Regions from separate parts of the Rahnella sp. PD12R genome, predicted to be linked through region 2. Evidence: predicted binding sites of a transcription regulator. Region 2 holds the regulator's gene; the other holds the start of a gene.
What was found. The regulator PhoB, encoded in region 2, activates phosphate uptake and scavenging genes when phosphate is short. The targets are predictions, from matches to a motif close to CTGTCATAAAACTGNCNNAT.
Positions count from the first base shown of each region.

Region 1 (9,728 bases), on a different contig from region 2:
GGGAACCGACGGTCAATGACGTTACAGCACGCACTGTTTTCTTTTAACGGCCGCCTGGGCCGCCGCGATTTTTGGCTCTGGATGATCAGCTGGCTGGTTCTGATGGCCGCCGATTTCTTCTTTGCCGCACAGCTATGGATTACCTATCAGACCGCGGGTTTCGCGCTGGTCGTCCTGTTGTGGCCAACGGCGGCGGTGCTGGTGAAAAGGTTACATGACCGCAATAAGTCGGCCTGGTGGGCGTTGTTGTTTGTGCTGGCGTGGATGCTGGTGGCCGGAAACTGGGCGGCGGCGATGCCGCAGACGTGGAGCTGGGTATTAGGACGGCTGGCGCCTTCGGTGATTTTCATCATGCTGATTATCGACTGCGGTGCCTTTGTTGGTACGCCGGGCACAAATCGTTTTGGCCCGGAACCGGAAGACGTCAGATTTAAATCCGCATAAATCGCGCTTACCAGTAGTGCTCACTGGTCATATGGCCCGGTTTGCGTTTGAGATGTTTACGCATGCCGTGCAAGTCTTTCAGAACCTGCTGGGTATCGCGAACCATCTGCGGGTTCCCGCAAAGCATGATGTGGCTGTCGTCCGCGTTAATCTTCAGGCCGACAGCCCCTTCCAGCGTGCCGTTTTCAATCAGCGCCGGAACACGCCCGGTCAGCGAGCCTGAAATTTCCTCACGGCTGACGACGGTCTGAATGTGCAGTTTGCCCTCATAACGGCGCTGTAATTGCTGCATCAGTGGTAAATAGCTGAGATCGGCGGCAAAGCGCGCAGCGTGGACCAGCACGATATTTTTAAAACGCTCAAGACCCATCCCTTCCTGCAAAATCGAAAGATAAGGCCCGATAGCGGTGCCGGTTGCCAGCATCCACAGGGTGTCGCACTCGGGAACTTCATCAATCACGAAAAAACCGGCAGCTTCTTTGGTGACATGAATTTCGTCACCGGGCTGCATCACGTGCAGGCGCGGGCTGAGTTTTCCTTCCGGCACGTTGACCAGATAAAACTCCAGATCTGCGCTGGAAGGCGGATTGACGTAGGAATATGCACGCTGAACCCGCTCACCGTCGATTTCCAGAGAGAGTTTGGCAAACTGGCCTGCGGTAAAAGAGTCGACTGGCGCGTTGACCGTGATGCTGAACAAATTGTCCGTCCAGTGCTCAACTTTTTTGATTTTTCCCGTCACCCAATCAGCCATAAAAACTCCCGTCGTTTCTGATTTCGTCATGCATAGCGAATTTATGCGCTGATTTTATTTCAAAATTTTCGGATCCCTTATCGGTTAAATGTTATCAGCCTGTTCTGCGGCCGTTAGCCGGTATCGATTTCTGTACAGTCTGCGTTACAGATCTGGCTCCTGCCGCTGCCAGCAAAATAACAGGAGAGTTTGCCGCACCCCTCGCTTATTCATCTGAATTTGTTAACTTATGCGCCGCCGTATTATCGGCGGTTTTACTGGTTATTTGTTCTGCACTTTTCCTACTCCATCTGATAACGAACTGAAAAATGAAAAATCTGGAAAATATTCACCTGCTTGTGATGCTGATATTGCTGGTGGCGGTCGGTCAGATGGCGCAGACCATTTATGTGCCGAACATCGCGGATATGGCGACCAGCCTGGCCGTCAAACCGGGGGCAGTGCAGCGCGTTATGGCCGCTTATTTGCTGACCTACGGCGGCTCGCAGCTGATTTACGGCCCGTTGTCCGACAACGTTGGGCGCAAACCGGTGATCCTCACCGGTCTGATGATTTTCCTGATTGGTGCGGCGGGCGCGATGATGTCGTCCAGCCTGAACATGCTGATTGCCGCCAGCGCCGTGCAGGGGCTTGGCACCGGCGTAGCGGGCGTGATGGCGAGAACCATGCCGCGTGACTTATACAGCGGCGGTGCTTTGCGCCACGCCAACAGTTTGCTGAACATGGGAATTCTGGTCAGCCCGCTGTTAGCGCCAGTTATCGGTGGTGCGCTGGCCGCGTGGTTAGGCTGGCGGGCGAGTTTCGGTTTCTTACTGATTTTGTGTGCAGGCGTTGCGTTTTCCATGTACCGCTGGTTGCCGGAAACCCGCCCGGAATTTACCGCTGAACATCCGCCGCGCAAAATGCTCAGCAGCCTGCGTTTGTTGCTGGCAGACGCCAATTTCAGCCGTTATCTGGTGATGCTGGTGGGCGCGCTGGCGGGCGTGGCGGTCTTTGAAGCCAGCTGCGGCGTGCTGATGGGCGGCGTATTGGGGCTGAGCGGCGTAATGGTCAGCATTCTGTTTATCCTGCCGATCCCTGCCGCATTCTTTGGTGCCTGGTATGCCGGGCGCACGGAGAAAAGTTTCCAGCAACTGATGTGGCATTCGGTCATCAGCTGTCTGCTGGCGGGGCTACTGATGTGGATCCCGGGCTGGCTGGGCATCATGAATATCTGGACGCTGATCGTGCCTGCGTCTTTGTTCTTCTTCGGCGCGGGGATGTTATTCCCGCTGGCGACGACCGGCGCGATGGAGCCTTTCCCGTATCTGGCGGGTGCGGCAGGGGCACTGGTGGGCGGTTTGCAAAATATGGGATCCGGCCTGGTGGCGTGGATGTCAGCAATGTTGCCGCAAACCGGTCAGTTCAGTCTTGGCCTGCTGATGTTTGCGATGGCTGTGCTGATTTTGCTGTGCTGGTGGCCGATGTCGAACCGCAGTCAGCATGAAGGGCATGCGGCTTAACGTTTTGTTTTACATTAAAAAAGGCAGGGCGAAAAACCCTGCCTTTTTGATGACCGGAAGGGCGCGAATCAGATAATGAATTCGTGCAGCGCGGCGTCTTTGCGGTCGAGATAATGCGTCGAACGGATGCGGCGGATGGTGCGGGATTTTCCACGAATCAGCAGTGTTTCGGTCGTCGCCATATTTCCCTGACGGCTGATGCCTTCCAGCAGATCGCCTTTGGTAATCCCGGTCGCGGAGAAAATCACGTTGTCGTTGCGCGCCATATCATCGAGCAACAGCACTTTCCCGGCTTCAATCCCCATCGCTTTACAGCGCGCCAGCTCTTCTTCGCCAATCCGGCGGTTTTCCGGCGTATCCCCTTTGACGTCATGACGCGCCAGTAATCGCCCCTGCATATCGCCATCCAGCGCGCGGATAACGGCCGCAGAAATCACGCCTTCAGGCGCGCCGCCAATTCCGTAAAGCACATCAACCTCACTTTCCGGCATGCAGGTCAGAATGGTTGCTGCGACGTCACCGTCCGGGAACGCAAAGACGCGGACACCGGCGGCCAGCATTTCACGGATTGCGTCGTCATGACGCGGTTTTGCCAGCACGGCGACGGTCAGTTCGGTCAGCGGTTTGTTCAGCGCTTTGGCAATATTCGCCAGATTTTCTGCCAGCGTCAGGTTCAGATTAATCGCGCCTTTCGCGCCAGGACCGACGGCGATTTTCTCCATGTACATGTCAGGGGCGTTGAGGAAAGAACCCTGATCGCCCACCGCCAGCACAGCCAGCGCGTTGGACTGACCCATTGCGGTCATGCGCGTACCTTCAATCGGATCCACCGCGATATCGACCGCGTCGCCGTTGCCGGTACCGACTTTTTCACCGATATACAGCATCGGTGCTTCATCGATTTCACCTTCGCCAATCACAATCGTGCCATCGATATCGACTTTATTGAGCATGATGCGCATGGACTGCACGGCGGCGTTATCGGCGAGGTTTTTATCCCCACGGCCCAGCCATTTATAACCGGCGAGCGCGGCAGCTTCGGTCACGCGGGAGAACTCGATTGCTAATTCACGTTTCATTGGAAAACCTGTTGGAAGAAAAGAAAGAGTTCGGTGAGGCAAGGCTCATCTGTGCCGCAGATTTTAGCACAGTGGGAAGGACGCATAAAAAAACTCCCCGGATGGGGAGTTTCATAAAAGGTGTTGGCGTAAAACTGACGGGCTTATTCGTCGTGATCTTCCCACGAACGAACGCGTGCCACCGCTTTCTGCCAGCCTTTATAGCGGACATTACGTTCCGTCGTTTCAATACTTGGGCGGAATTCACGTTCGATAGTGGCTTTGCTGCGGACTTCTTCCAGATCGTTCCAGAAACCGACGGCCAGACCTGCGAGGAAAGCAGAACCCAGCGCGGTTACTTCCAGCACTTCAGGACGCTCAACGCGGGTACCCAAAATGTCGGACTGGAATTGCATCAGGAAGTTGTTGGCAACCGCGCCGCCGTCCACGCGCAAGGATTGCAGACGGGCACCGGAATCGGCCTGCATGGCATCCAGTACGTCGCGGGTCTGGTAAGCAATAGACTCCAGCGTTGCGCGGATGATGTGGTTGCTGTTTGCACCACGGCTCAGACCGAAGATTGCGCCACGGGCATACGGGTCCCAGTAAGGGGCGCCGAGGCCAGTGAAAGCAGGCACCACGTACACGCCGTTAGTGTCTTTCACTTTCATCGCAAAATATTCGGAGTCAGTCGCATCGCTGATCAGTTTCAGCTCATCACGCAGCCACTGAATAGATGCGCCACCGACGAACACGGCACCTTCCAGCGCGTAGTTTACTTCGCCACGCGGGCCGCAGGCGATGGTGGTCAGCAGACCATTTTTCGATGCAACAACTTCAGTACCAGTGTTCATCAGCAGGAAGCAGCCGGTGCCGTAGGTGTTTTTCGCCATACCCGGTTGCACGCACAGTTGGCCGTAAAGCGCCGCCTGCTGGTCACCCGCAATACCGGCGATTGGAATACGCGTACCGCCTTTACCACCAATGTTGGTCTGGCCGTAAATTTCTGAGGAAGGACGGACTTCCGGCAGCATTTCACGCGGAATATCCAGCGCTTCGAGCATGCGTTCATCCCATTTCAAATCACGGATGTTGAACAGCATGGTACGTGATGCGTTGGTGTAATCCGTCACGTGAACGCGTCCCTGAGTCATTTTCCAGACCAGCCAGGTATCGACAGTCCCGAACAGCAGTTCGCCGCGTTTTGCACGTTCACGGGAGCCTTCGACGTTATCGAGGATCCATTTCAGTTTGGTGCCGGAGAAGTACGGGTCAACCACCAGGCCGGTGTTGTGACGGATGTACTCTTCCATCCCGTCTTTTTTCAGCTTTTCGCAGATATCAGCAGTACGACGGCATTGCCACACAATCGCGTTATAAATCGGCTTGCCGGTTTCTTTTTCCCACACGATGGTGGTTTCACGCTGGTTGGTGATACCGATACCGGCGATCTGATCGGAATTGATGTCGGCTTTAGCCAGCACTTCAACCAGTACCGAGCTTTGCGATGACCAGATTTCCATCGGATCATGCTCAACCCAGCCAGATTTAGGGTAGATCTGGGTAAATTCACGCTGAGAAACGCTGATGATGTTGGCATCGTGATCCAGCACTACTGCGCGTGAGCTGGTCGTACCCTGATCGAGTGCGACAATGTATTTTTTTTCGTGAGTCGTATCTGCTGACATAATTTTCATCCTGCAAATGAGTAAGCTGTGGAACAGTTTAGCCGATCAGGCCTTGCGCTGTTTGGTTGGCTGTGACGCTTTGTCAGCCGCTGTTTCGTTAATCTGGTGTGGCAGATGACGACTAATCAATGCTTTATAGCCGACCGCACCCAGACAAGCACCCAGCAGTGGGCCAAAAATCGGTACCAGGAAGTAAGGGATATCGCGGGCGCCGGTGAAGGCCACTTTGCCCCAGCCTGCGAAGTAAGCGAACAGTTTCGGTCCGAAATCACGCGCCGGGTTCAGTGCGAATCCGGTCAGTGGCCCCATGGATGCACCGATAACTGCAATCAGAATACCGATCAGCAGCGGAGCCAGCGGGCCGCGCGGCAGGCCATTGCCATCATCGGTCAGGCCGAGGATCAGCGACATCAGAACGGCGGTGATCACGGTTTCAACCAGGAACGCCTGCAATACGCTGATGTGCGGGTTTGGATACGTAGAGAAGATACCGGCAAGGCTCAGACTGTCTACGCTACCGCGTACCATATTGTGAGTTTGCTCGAAATCGTAAAACAGATTGTAGTAAAGGCCGTAAACCAGCGCGGCGGCACAGAAGGCGCCTGCGACCTGCGCGATGATGTAAGGCAGAACTTTGCGTCCTTCAAAGTTTGCAAACAAACATAGCGCGACGGTGACAGCCGGGTTCAGGTGTGCGCCTGAAATCGCCGCAGTCAGGTAAATGGCCATGGCCACACCGAAACCCCAGACGATACTGATTTCCCACTGGCCAAAGGATGCTCCGGCAAGCTTCAATGCAGCAACACAGCCTGCACCGAAGAAAATGATAAGCCCGGTACCCAGAAACTCAGCGATGCACTGACCTTTTAATGTGGAACTCATGGTTTGGCTCATAGTTTGATCCTGCTAAGGATGATGTTAATGATTGGTTATAGTTTTTCTGTTATGTCGTACGTGAACGTAATCGGATTTTGACGTTCATCATTAAATGAGAACGTAATGTGAATTTATCGTTAACGAGCATAAACGAGAAATAGCGAAATCAAATTTTGTGTGTCGTGTCATAAAAATGAGCGATTTCGCGTATTCTCAGGCTATCGCGCGCGGCAAAAAGGCCACGATTTAACAATTCTCGCGCCGCGTTGGGTGAAACGAACATAACAACAGGCCGGATAAGGTTATTCGGTATTAAGGGGGATTTCTGGTGAGTGACGCTGCTTTTTAAGCATTTCCTGATACCCGGCGCTGTAAAATTGCAACAGACTGCGTGCAGGAAGGGGTTCTTGCTAGACAGGGCAAAGCTGGCTACATACAATCACCCGGTAAGACACCCGCTGGTTTTACAAGACTTTGGCGTAATTCAGACCCGGATTTGGTTTGAATTCGTTATCAAAATCGACGGAGTGCAGGAATTCTTGAGCCGTGTCCGGATGATGCGGCAGAACATAAGATGTGCGCCTTGCGAACATAAGGGGACCGAAAAATGTCATTTGAAGTATTTGAGAAATTAGAAGCTAAAGTTCAGCAAGCGATCGATACCATTACTCTTTTGCAGATGGAAATCGAAGAACTGAAAGAACAAAACAATACCCTGTCTCAGGAAGTTCAGCAGGCGAGTGGTAATCATGAGTCGCTGGTGCGTGAAAATGCACAGCTGAAAGAAGAACAGCACGTGTGGCAGGATCGTCTGCGTGCATTGCTGGGAAAAATGGAAGAAGTCTGATGACTTCGGCCTGAAAATAAAAAAGGACGCCACGGCGTCCTTTTTTGTTGCTGAAACCGCAAGGTTATTCGATGTCGAGCGGGTCTTCTGACAGCACGATACCGGTGTTGTCGGCATAAAGATGGTCACCGGAGAAGAAGGTGACACCGCCGAAATTGACACGAATGTCGCTTTCGCCAATCCCTTCACTGCCTGCGCCCGCCGGAATCGCTGCCATCGCCTGAATGCCGATATCCAGTTCTTCCAGATCGTCTACCTGACGAACCGCACCGTAAATCACAATGCCTTCCCATTCGTTTTGCAACGCCAGGCGTGCCAGACCGGCATCCAGCAATGCGCGACGAACGGAGCCACCGCCATCGACCAGCAGTACGCGACCACGGCCATTTTCTTCCAGCAAGTCATAAAGCAAGCCATTGTCTTCGAAACACTTCACTGTCGTGATTTGCCCGCCAAATGAAGTACGGCCACCAAAGTTGGAGAACAGGGGTTCGACGACATTCACTTCTTCATGGTAGATGTCGCAAAGTTCGGAAGTATCGTATTTCATAGGATTTCATCTGGTTGCTGCATGAGTGTTCAGTATATCCCTTTCGGGCGGATGTTGGCAAAATCATCAATTGTTAAATGTGAAAAGCGGCCCGATAAACGCACATCAGGCCACTTTTATTCAATTGAGTAACAGACCCACCGCAAACAACACGTTAGTCAGTAACGCCGTTTTCACCATATGTTCGAGCAGCGGACGCACTTCCAAAGATGTTTTGGACTTTCTCACGCGGATGACGTGAGTCACCAGCATCGGTACGGCCAGAATAAATAACCAGCCGGTCCAGTGGTGCAAATACACGGCGGAAAAAATGGCCAGGCATAGCGTGGCGGCGGCCAAAATAAACGTGTGATAATTGCGGGCATTCACCGGCCCGAGGCGAACCGCCAGCGTGTTTTTGCCGTTGGCGCGATCGGTTTCGATATCGCGCAAATTGTTGATATTCAGCACCGCCGTCGAGAGCAATCCCGTCGCGGTGGCCGGCAGCATCACAATCCAGTCAAAATATCCCGCCTGCAAATAGAATGTCCCGGCGACGCTGATCCAGCCAAAGAAAATCAAAACGGAAATATCACCCAGCCCCATATAACCGTAAGGGCGTGTGCCGACGGTATATGTGATGGCCGCGCCAATCGAGAGAAGGCCGAGGATCACAAAGCCCACGACATCGCTCGGTTTGTGGCAGGCGACAGCGATAAGCGCGATACCGCAAACGAGCGTCAGGGCGATGGTCAGGATAATCGCGCGCTTCATCTGTGCGGCGGTAATCATCCCTTTTTGCATCCCGCGCAACGGCCCGACGCGATCGGGCGTATCACTGCCTTTTTCGGCATCGCCATAATCATTGGCCAGATTAGACAGGATTTGCAGACAACCCGCCGTCAGCAATGCCAGCAGCGCGATGAGCGGATGGAAAACGCCTTGCAGGCTGGCAATCGCCGAACCCATGACAATTGAGGCAAAAGCCAGAGGCAGCGTTTTAGGACGCAGGCTTTCAAGCCATGCGCGGGCAGGCGTGGTCGGGGTGCAGGGAGTCATTGTGCTCATAGGTGATTTCGCTCAGGTGAACAGTCAGTCCGAAATCTAAAAAAAATCAGGGAGGCAAACGCCTCCCTGAAGATCACTTTCGGAACGTATGAGCAAATTATAAGATAAAACGGCTCAGATCTTCATCAGCTACCAGCTGATCAAGGTGGCTTCTAACATAATCTGCATCAATGTTTATGGAGATACCGTTGCTTTCGCTGGCGTCGTAAGAAATATCTTCCATCAGGCGCTCCAGAACCGTGTGCAGACGACGTGCGCCAATGTTCTCGGTGGTTTCGTTCACCTGCCATGCCGCTTCCGCGATACGACGGATGCCGTCAGCCGTGAAATCAATGGTCACACCTTCGGTCGCCATCAATGCTTTGTACTGATGAGTCAGGGATGCACTTGGCTCAGTCAGAATACGTTCGAAGTCTTCAGTCGACAGCGCCTGTAGCTCAACGCGGATTGGCAGACGACCCTGCAATTCCGGGATCAGGTCTGACGGGCTGGCCGTCTGGAACGCGCCGGAAGCGATAAACAGAATGTGGTCCGTTTTCACCATGCCGTGTTTAGTGGAAACGGTACAACCTTCCACCAGTGGCAGGAGATCGCGCTGAACGCCTTCGCGTGACACATCCGGGCCTGAGCTCTGGCCGCGTTTACAGATTTTGTCGATCTCATCGATGAACACGATGCCATGCTGTTCAACGGCTTCAATCGCCTGTTCTTTCAGCTCTTCCGGGTTCACCAGTTTCGCCGCTTCTTCTTCAACCAGCAGCTTGTAAGCTTCTTTGATTTTCAGTTTGCGCGGTTTCTGCTTCTGTCCGGCCATGTTCTGGAACATGGATTGCAGCTGGTTGGTCATCTCTTCCATGCCCGGAGGGGACATGATTTCAACGCCAACTGGCGCAGCCGCCAGATTGATTTCGATTTCTTTGTCGTCGAGCTGGCCTTCACGCAATTTCTTGCGGAAGTTCTGG
Region 1 is NZ_JAHTMS010000014.1:75,394-85,121, forward strand. It holds gene KWG64_RS22105 (DUF805 domain-containing protein) at 16-444, shown strand; gene fpr (ferredoxin--NADP(+) reductase) at 452-1,198, opposite strand; gene emrD (multidrug efflux MFS transporter EmrD) at 1,507-2,700, shown strand; gene glpX (class II fructose-bisphosphatase) at 2,769-3,779, opposite strand; gene glpK (glycerol kinase GlpK) at 3,923-5,446, opposite strand; gene KWG64_RS22130 (MIP/aquaporin family protein) at 5,492-6,340, opposite strand; gene zapB (septal ring assembly protein ZapB) at 6,930-7,169, shown strand; gene rraA (ribonuclease E activity regulator RraA) at 7,234-7,719, opposite strand; gene KWG64_RS22145 (1,4-dihydroxy-2-naphthoate polyprenyltransferase) at 7,840-8,766, opposite strand; gene hslU (HslU--HslV peptidase ATPase subunit) at 8,864-9,728, opposite strand, start outside.
Region 1: the regulator PhoB is predicted to act here: its motif matches at 6,505-6,524, upstream of KWG64_RS22130 (MIP/aquaporin family protein).

Region 2 (9,728 bases):
GGCGATTTCGTCGCTGACCAGCGCCTGTTTCTTACAGCGGATCACGCCGCCTTCTTCCAGAATCGCTTTCAGCTCGGCTTCGTCCTGCAGGGCAAAACCGGCAGGCGTCTGGCCTGAACGCACCCATTCGGTGAGCGTCAGTTCGATCGGGCTTTCCATGGTTAATGGCACAACCGGCAGTGAACCGAGGCTTTTACGCAGCAGCGCCAGCATGTCTTCCGCTTTTTTCGCGCTGGCGGCATCGACCATGATCAGGCCGTTAACGGTGTCGATCCACATGAATGTCTGGCTGAAACGGCTGAATGCGCGCGGCATCAGGCTGTGCAGCACTTCGTCTTTTAGGGAATCTTTTTCAGTTTTCTTCAGCTTACGGTGTTGCTCACCTTCAAGCTGATCGATTTTGGCCTGCAACTCCTGTTTTATGACCGGAGAAGGCAGGATTTTTTCTTCTTTACGGGCGCAGATCAGGATCTGACCGCCGTTAACGTGAGTCAGCGCGTCGCCACCGTGGGAACCCATCGGTGAAACCCAGCCGGTTTTCGCCATATCCTGGCTGCCGCACGGGGTAAAGGTGAAAGCGCTGAGCTGTTTTTCCATTTCGTCAGCAGATAACGAAACTTCACGGCTCAAACGGTATACCAACAAATTCTTAAACCATAACATGGCGTTATCCCTGTCCCGGCGCACTCGTGGTACGCTGATTAAATGAATGCAGGGCGGCATGATAACCAATTGAGCGCCGGTCGTCGTTAAGAAATCACCGCAGCATGAAACATTGCATAACAGCTTATTCTGGTGACGACAGCAGCGAGCTTCTACACTGATTTAACCTCAAAATAACTGACCCTACCGGCAGAAACAGGAGAGAAAACGTGCGAATTGGCATTGATTTAGGCGGCACAAAAATAGAAGTCATCGCGTTATCCGGCGAAGGGAAAGAACTGTTCCGCAAGCGGGTGGATACGCCAAGAAATGATTACGAGCGCACGCTGAAAGCGATTGAAGGGCTGGTGCTGGACGCCGAAAAGGCCACAGGCCAGCACGGCAGCGTCGGCCTTGGGATCCCCGGCACGCTTTCGCCGTTTACCGGTAAAGTGAAAAATGCCAACTCGGTCTGGCTAAATGGCCAGCAGCTGGATGAAGATCTGGCGCTGTTGTTAAAACGTGAAGTCCACATTGCCAACGACGCCAACTGTCTGGCGGTTTCCGAAGCGACCGACGGCGCGGGCGCCGGGCGTCATACGGTGTTTGCGGTCATTATCGGCACCGGTTGTGGTTCCGGCGTTGCGCTTAACGGCGTGGCGCACGCGGGCGGAAACGGCAATGCCGGAGAGTGGGGGCATAATCCGCTGCCGTGGCAGGATGAAGAAGAAATTCAGTTCGCCCGCGACGTGCCGTGCTATTGCGGCAAATCCGGCTGCGTGGAGACCTTTGTGTCGGGCACCGGTTTTGCGGAAGATTATTTCCGGCTGTCAGGCCAGCGGCTGAAAGGCGCGGAAATTATTGAGCTTGTTGAGCAGGGCGACGAAACGGCGGAGCTGGCGCTGGGCCGCTACGAGCGTCGTCTGGCGAAAGCGCTGGCCAACGTGGTGAATATTCTGGATCCGGATGTCATCGTTTTTGGCGGCGGTATGAGCAACGTCGATCGTCTGTACCAGACCGTTCCCGTGCTGATCAAACAGTGGGTCTTTGGCGGCGAATGTGAAACACCGATCCTTAAAGCGGTTCACGGCGATTCCAGTGGTGTTCGCGGTGCCGCCTGGCTGTGGCCGCAGTCGCGCTTCGCGTTGTAATTTTCTGGCAGACAAAAGCCGCATGATGTCACGCCATCATGCGGCTTTATCATTTACTGCGACGGGACTTTAAATTCACTGCTCAGGCGGCTGACGCCCAGCCCGTTCACCTTGGTCACTTTGATTTGCACCGGAATGCGGTCTTTCATCGCTTCAACGTGGCTGATCACGCCGATGGTTTTACCGGAGGCGTTCAGGCTGTCGAGGGCGTCCAGCGCGGTGTCCAGCGTGTCGGCGTCGAGCGTACCGAAACCTTCGTCGAGGAACAGCGAATCGATGCGGGTTTTATCGCTCACCAGATCTGACAACGCCAGCGCCAGCGCCAGACTGACGAGGAAGCTCTCGCCGCCGGATAACGTGCGGGTATCACGCACGGCGTCGGCCTGCCACGTATCGACAACCTGCAACTCCAGCGCGTCGCTGGTTTTACGCTGCAACAGATAACGGCCATGCAGTTTTTCCAGCTGGCGGTTCGCCAGATACACCAGATGATCCAGCGTCAGCCCCTGCGCGAACTTACGGAATTTCGCACCATCGCTGGAGCCAATCATCTGATTGAGATATCCCCAGTCATCACAGGTCAGCTGCGCTTGCGCAATCTGCGCGATTAACTGCTGCTGGCTGCCGCTGCGTTCCTTGTCGAATTTAAGCTGATTACTCACTTCGCCGGTGCGCTGTTGCAGCGCTTTCAGGCTTTGTGACAGCGATTCCTGTTCTGCCATCAGCGCCGTGAGATCGCTTTCGTTTTCACTCAGATGCGCAGGGCGTGCGAGCCGCTGTCTCTCCAGTGTCTCTTTCGCATCGCTTAACAGCGCCTGAGCCTGCGCCAGCTGTTTCTGCAACTGGTCTTTACGCTGGCGGAGTTGCTGGCGTAAGGCGTCGTCGAGCATTGCGAGTTTCACTGCGTCTTCATCCGCAAACTCGCTGGCGGCCAGCGCCTGTTGCCAGTCTGTTTGTGCCTGATGCAGACGCGCCGTGGCCTGCTGATGTTGCAGTTGCGTGCTGGCGAGCTGACCGGCGAGTTTGTCGCGAAGTTCCTGCGCCCGGTGCAGGGCCGTCTCGGCTTCGCTGACGGCTTTTTCGGCGGCCTGTTGTTGCAGATGTAAGTGCTCGCGAACCTGCCTAACCTGACGGTCGCCGAAGAGTTCTGTACGCTGCGCCGTCAGTTCCTTCAGCGTTTTCCCGCCATCCGCATACTGGGTTTGCAGACGTTCAAGCTGCTCCTGAGACTTCGTCAGATTTTGCTGCGTCAGCGTAAAACGCTCCGCCAGCAACGCGCTTTGCTGCTGGACTTTTTGTTGCTCGCTGACGGCTTCGCTGAGGGCGTCTTTCGCCTGTTGCAGCGCACGCGCCAGCTGTTCATGCTGGCGGAGCGTTTCCTGCGTTTGCTGTTCTTCCTGATCGCATGACGCCAGCCATTGCTGAATGTCCGGCGCATCCATCAGCGTGAAGGTCAGACCATGCGGAGCGCTGATTTTCTGCCAGTTTTCGAGATGTGCGTTCAGCTGCTGCTGGTCGTGCTCAAGCTGCGTTTTCAGGCGTAACTGGTGTTCTTTCAGGCTTTTAATTTTCGCGGCCAGTTCGATTCCGCTGGCTTTCGCTGCATCAAATTCCAGCTGCATTTTCTCAACACGCTGCGCCGTTTCAGACGGTTTGATCTCCTGATAACTTTCAATCGCCGGATGCGAGGTGGAACCGCACAGCGGGCAGGCCAGGCCGCTTTGCAGATTCGCGCGTTCTGCCGTCAGGCTGACGATCAGTTCCTCGCTTTTCAGCCGCGCTTTGACATCATTCAGATGCTCGAGCTGTTTCTGGCATTGCAGGCGGATTCTGCCAAGGCGTTCTTCTTCTTCCGCGATTGCCGTCTGATTCTGCGCAAAATCCTGATGCTGCTGACGGACACGCGAATCGAGCTGAGGGAAAATTTGTGCGAGTGAAAACAGCTGCTGACGCACCGGACGCAGCTGCGCCAGTTCAGATTGCCGTTTCTGCAACGTCGTCAGTGGTTGCTGTTTTTCCAGTTCGGCCTGATTTTGTTGCTGAACCTGAAGCGCACCGGTCAGTGTGGCGTGTTTCGCCTGATGCTGCTGACTCTGTGCCTCCAGTTTCTGGCGCTCTTCGGTGATTTTCGCCAGCATCGCGCTGTGCTCACTGGCCTGTTTCTGTGCTTCACTGACGGCCTGCTGCGTGTCAGTCAGTGATTTGTGCCACCGGGCAATCTCGTTATCCAGCGGCAGAACTTTTTCGTCCATCAGCGTCTGGAGCTTGCGCTGCTCTCCGGCCTGATTCTGGCGAGCGGCTTTCGCCTGTTCCAGCACCGAAGCCCGCGGCGTCATCTGCGCCGCCTGTTGTTCCTGCTGCTGAACCAGCTGTGTAAGTGCCTGCTGTAACTCCTGCGTTTCTTTCTCGCAGCGCAACCGGTCGCTGAGCAGCGGACGCAGCTTTTCAGCCGGCTCACTGCGCGCGAGTTGCTGCAATTGCGGCGCTGCGGCGAGGTTTTCCTGCTCCGCCGCCGTCAGCTGCTGCTGAGATTGCTGATGCTTTTGCTGCACCTGTTGCCATTGTTGCAGCCAGTTCAGATCCTGCTGGCGTTGCAGCGCCTGCTGACTGAGGATAATTTCCTGCGCGTTCAGCGCGGCCAGTTCCGTTTCGAAGGCCTGACGCTGCTCTTCGCTGAGCAACTCGATTCCGGCCATGCGCTGATACAAACCGTCGAGCTGATTTTTGGCTTCTTTATGTTGTTCAAACACGCGTTCAGAAAGCCGCCCGTAGATTTCGGTGCCGGTCAGTTCTTCCAGCAATTCCGCGCGGTCGTTGGCATCGGCATTCAGGAACGCGGCGAACTGGCCTTGTGAAAGCATCATAGATTTAGTGAAACGGCCGAAATCCAGCCCGGTCAGCCCGGCGATGGCATCAAGTTTATCGCGCACTTTGTCGGCCAGAATTTTGCCATCGGCCAGCAGCGCCAGTTCTACTTTGGGCGCCTGTAAATTACCGTCAGGCGAATTTTTGGCCCGGCGCTGGCTCCAGAACGCGCGGTAGCCAATGCCTTTAACCTCAAACTCGACTTCTGCCAGGGATTCGGCGGTGTGGCGGGTCATCAGTTCATTCTGACTCGGCGTGACGTTCAGACGCGGCGTCTGGTGATACAGCGCCAGACAGATGGCGTCCAGCAGGGTGGTTTTCCCCGCGCCGGTCGGGCCTGTGATGGCAAATAATCCGTTGCTGGCAAAAGGCTCAGCGGTGAAGTCGATTTTCCATTCGCCTTCCAGCGAGTTCAGGTTTTTTAAACGCAGACTGAGAATTTTCATCGGGCGGCATCCTCTGCGGACTCGCCGCTGGTGACCTGGCTGACAACCTGAGCGAACAGCGTGCGCATCCGCGCCTGACGCGGTTCGTCGGGATCGGTTTCCTGCGCCAGCCGCCGCTCAAACACTTCGCTGACACTCAGTTCGCTGAGCGTTTCTTTTTCCTGTTGTTCGATGCTGCTGATGCGCTGTTCTTTACTGCGGCGCAGCAGAACGACTTCCACCGGCAAATCTGCGGTCAGCGTCTGAATACGCCGCTGGATATCACTGAGATAGTCCTGCGTGGCGACTTCGATATCCAGCCAGACCGGTTTACCGGCATCGCCGTCAGCAAACTGCGTCAGTTGTTTTTCGATGTCTGCGAGAGAACCTTTAATGATCTGCATCGGCTGGAAAACGGGGATTTCCAGCGTGTCGATGGCGTTGAGCTTAGCGCCATCGAAATCAAGCAGGTAAACGCTTTTGGTTTTGCTGAGCTCATCGAAACTCAGCGCAATGGGTGAGCCGCTGTAACGGATATGTTCGGTTTTTGCGACGCACTGGGCGCGGTGAATGTGCCCGAGCGCCACGTAATCCACCGGTGGAAAGGCCTGCGCCGGGAAGGCGTCGAGCGTGCCTATATAGATGTCGCGCACGGAGTCAGACGTGCTGACGCCGACGGTGGTCAGATGGCCGGTAGCGATAATGGGCAACGGCAAACCAAGTTCCTGACGTTTAGCCAGCGCTGCCTGATACAGTGCGTCATAATGCGCCGCAATGGCTTCCTGCAAGGCGAGCTGTTTGTCGCTGCCGGACTGCCCGGCCTGGCTGGCCAGCAAGTCGCGCGGACGCAAAAACGGAATGGCACACAACACCGCGCCGGGCTGGCCTTCGCGGGTATTCAGCACCAAAACCTGTTCATCCAGATTTTCGCCTACGGTGGCGATCACCCGCGTATTCAGGCACGAAAGCAGTTCGCGGGATTCATTGAGCGTGGCGACGGAATCGTGATTTCCGGCCAGCACCACCAGCTGGCAGCCGGTTTGTTGTAATTCCACCACGAAGCGGTTGTACAACTCGCGGGCGTAACTGGGCGGCGAGCCGGTATCAAAGATGTCTCCGGCGACAATGACGGCGTCCACCTGATGCTGCTGCACCTGACCGGTCAGCCAGCGCAAAAATGCCTGATGTTCAGCGGCGCGGCTTTTGGTAAAAAAGTACTGGCCGAGGTGCCAGTCGGAGGTGTGGATCAGGCGCATGAGACTCCCGTGTGAACCCTGTATGACGACAATGGGGCAAAGTATAAACGTCGGCGGGGGAACCTGTCCCCGATAAATCAGACCAATTTCAGCAGGATGGCGGGAATTTATCTGTCATATTTGCCTTAAATGAACCATCATTTTCATTCATAAATCTGTCACAAAACTGACGCATAATGGCGCCCGCAATCAAATAAAAGATCGCTAACCTATTGGCAGGACCTACGATGGCTAGACGTATATTGGTGGTTGAAGACGAAGCTCCAATCCGTGAAATGGTGTGTTTTGTACTGGAACAGAATGGATATCAGGCAGTAGAAGCTGAAGATTTTGATTCAGCGATTGGCCAGTTAGTTGAACCTTACCCTGAACTGATCCTGCTCGACTGGATGTTACCTGGTGGTTCCGGTATTCAGTTTATTAAGCACCTTAAACGTGAAGCACTGACCCGCGAAATTCCGGTGATGATGCTGACCGCCCGCGGTGAAGAAGAAGATCGGGTGCGCGGCCTGGAAGTCGGTGCCGATGATTACATCACCAAACCGTTTTCACCAAAAGAACTGGTTGCCCGTATTAAAGCGGTGATGCGCCGGATTTCGCCAATGGCGGTCGAGGAAGTGATCGACATGCAGGGGCTGAGTCTGGATCCGTCGTCTCACCGGGTGATGGCCAACGAGCAGGCGCTCGACATGGGGCCGACCGAATTTAAGTTGTTACACTTCTTTATGACCCATTCCGAACGCGTTTACAGCAGGGAACAGTTGCTCAATAACGTGTGGGGCACTAACGTTTATGTGGAAGATCGCACGGTAGACGTGCATATTCGTCGTTTGCGTAAAGCGCTGGAAACCAGTGGACATGACAGAATGATCCAGACTGTTCGTGGTACCGGATATCGTTTCTCAACGCGTTATTGAGTCCCCCACAGCGGAGAATCTGTGTGTTAGAACGTTTGTCATGGAAACGTCTGGCCGGCGAATTTTTTCTCTTTTGCCTGCCAGCGCTGATCCTCGGAATTTTCGTCGGCCATTTCGGCTGGCTCCTCTTTGCGTCGCTCGTCGCGGCGCTGGGCTGGAATTATTACAACCAGCTTAAACTCTCTCACTGGCTGTGGCTTGACCGCAGCATCACCCCGCCGAACGGGCGCTGGAGCTGGGAACCGCTGTTTTACGGGCTGAACCAGATGCAGATGCGCAACCGGCGACGTCGTCGTGAATTAGGTCAGCTGATCAAGCGTTTCCGCAGCGGTGCCGAATCGCTGCCGGATGCGGTGGTTCTGGCGACGGAAGAAGGCAATATCTTCTGGTGCAACGGACTGGCGCAGGATCTGCTCGGTTTCCGCTGGCCGGAAGATAACGGGCAGCATATTTTTAACCTGCTGCGTTATCCGGAATTCCGCACCTGGATCCAGACCCGTGACTTCAGCCGTGCCCTGAATCTGCAACTCAATAATGAACATTATGTTGAGTTTCGCGTGATGCCCTATTCCGAGGGGCAGCTTCTGATGGTGGCGCGTGACGTAACGCAGATGCGTCAGCTCGAAGGCGCGCGACGTAACTTCTTTGCCAACGTTAGCCATGAACTTCGCACGCCGCTGACCGTGTTGCAGGGGTATCTGGAAATGATGGAAGACGCCAAGCTGGAAGAGCCGTTCCGCACCAAAGCGCTGGATACGATGCAGGAACAGACGCGGCGCATGGACGGGCTGGTGAAACAGTTGCTGACCCTGTCGAAAATCGAAGCGTCTGCCAATATCGATATGCACGAGAAGGTCGATATTCCGGTGATGCTGAGTATGCTTGAGCGGGAAGTGCAGACGTTAAGCGGCGGGAAACATGAAGTGGTGTTTCGCGTAAACGAAAAGCTGAAAGTCTTTGGCAACGAAGATCAGCTGCGCAGTGCGGTGTCGAATCTGGTGTACAACGCCGTGAATCACACCCCGCCGGGCACGCGGATTGAAGTCAGCTGGCAGCAAATCCCGCACGGCGCACAGTTCCAGATAAGCGACAACGGGCCGGGTATTGCGCCGCAGCACTTACCGCGTCTGACTGAACGTTTTTACCGTGTGGATAAGGCGCGATCGCGCCAGACCGGCGGCAGCGGGTTGGGGCTCGCCATCGTAAAACATGCGCTCAGCCACCATAATTCGAAGCTTGAAGTCCTCAGCGAAGTCGGCGTCGGCACCCGGTTTATGTTTACGCTGGCACCGAAACTGATTGTTCCTCAGGGTTCAGACTCCCCGGTCTCCGTAAAACCTTAATTTGCGTAGTTTCCCTAAAGCCTGTTATCAGCCGATAGCAGGCTTTTTCATTTCTGTTTATGGCGTGAAGTCGCCTCCTGATCATGAATTTATTTCACGTCCCATGAAAATTCCTCTGTTGTGGGTGAACAGGCTGCATGACAGTATGGCCTTAAAGCCGTTTAGACATCCAGATGTCTATAAATAACGCAACGTAATTATTTACTTTGTAAATCATTCGCATTCCGCCAGGGGCGTGATGCAATAAGGAGTTTTCATGCAACGTACAACCCCTCCGTTCCGCGCTGACGTCGTTGGCAGTTTCCTGCGTCCGGCCGCGATCAAAGAAGCCCGCAAACAGTTTCAGGCCGGTGAGATTGATGCGGTGCAGTTGCGTGCAGTAGAAGACACTGAAATCCGCCGCGTGGTGGATTTGCAGCGTGAAGCCGGTCTGCAAGTGGTGACGGATGGCGAATTCCGCCGTGCGTGGTGGCACTTTGACTTCTTCGAAGGTCTGGAAGGTGTGGAAGGTTACGATGCGGTTCAGGGGATCCAGTTCAACGGCGTACAGACGAAAGCGCGCAGTATCAAAGTGGTGAGCAAACTCGGTTTTGGTTCGCACCCGATGCTGGAAGATTTCCGTTTTCTGAAAAGCATCAGCGGAACGGCTGTGCCGAAAATGACTATTCCGAGCCCGAGCGTGATGCATTTCCGCGGTGGCCGTAACGCCATCAGCAAAGACGTTTATCCTGATCTGAAAGACTATTTTGACGATCTGGCACAGGTTTACCGGGACGCGATCAAAGCCTTTTATGATGCCGGCTGTCGTTATCTGCAACTCGACGATACCGTCTGGGCGTATCTGTGTTCTGAAGATCAGAAGAAACAAATCCGCGAACGTGGTGATTCTCCGGAAGAGTTAGCACGTACTTACGCTGACGTGCTCAACAAAGCTATCGCCGGTAAACCGGACGATCTGGTGATTGGTCTGCATGTTTGCCGCGGTAACTTCCGTTCAACCTGGATTTCTGAAGGTGGTTACGAGCCGGTGGCAGAGATTCTGTTTGGCGGGGTGAATATCGACGCTTACTTCCTGGAATATGACAATGAACGTTCAGGCGGGTTCGAACCCCTGCGTTTCATCAAAAAA
Region 2 is NZ_JAHTMS010000002.1:650,022-659,749, reverse strand. It holds gene rdgC (recombination-associated protein RdgC) at 1-663, opposite strand, end outside; gene mak (fructokinase) at 873-1,793, shown strand; gene sbcC (exonuclease subunit SbcC) at 1,847-5,104, opposite strand; gene sbcD (exonuclease subunit SbcD) at 5,101-6,339, opposite strand; gene phoB (phosphate response regulator transcription factor PhoB) at 6,567-7,256, shown strand; gene phoR (phosphate regulon sensor histidine kinase PhoR) at 7,280-8,599, shown strand; gene KWG64_RS07045 (cobalamin-independent methionine synthase II family protein) at 8,856-9,728, shown strand, end outside.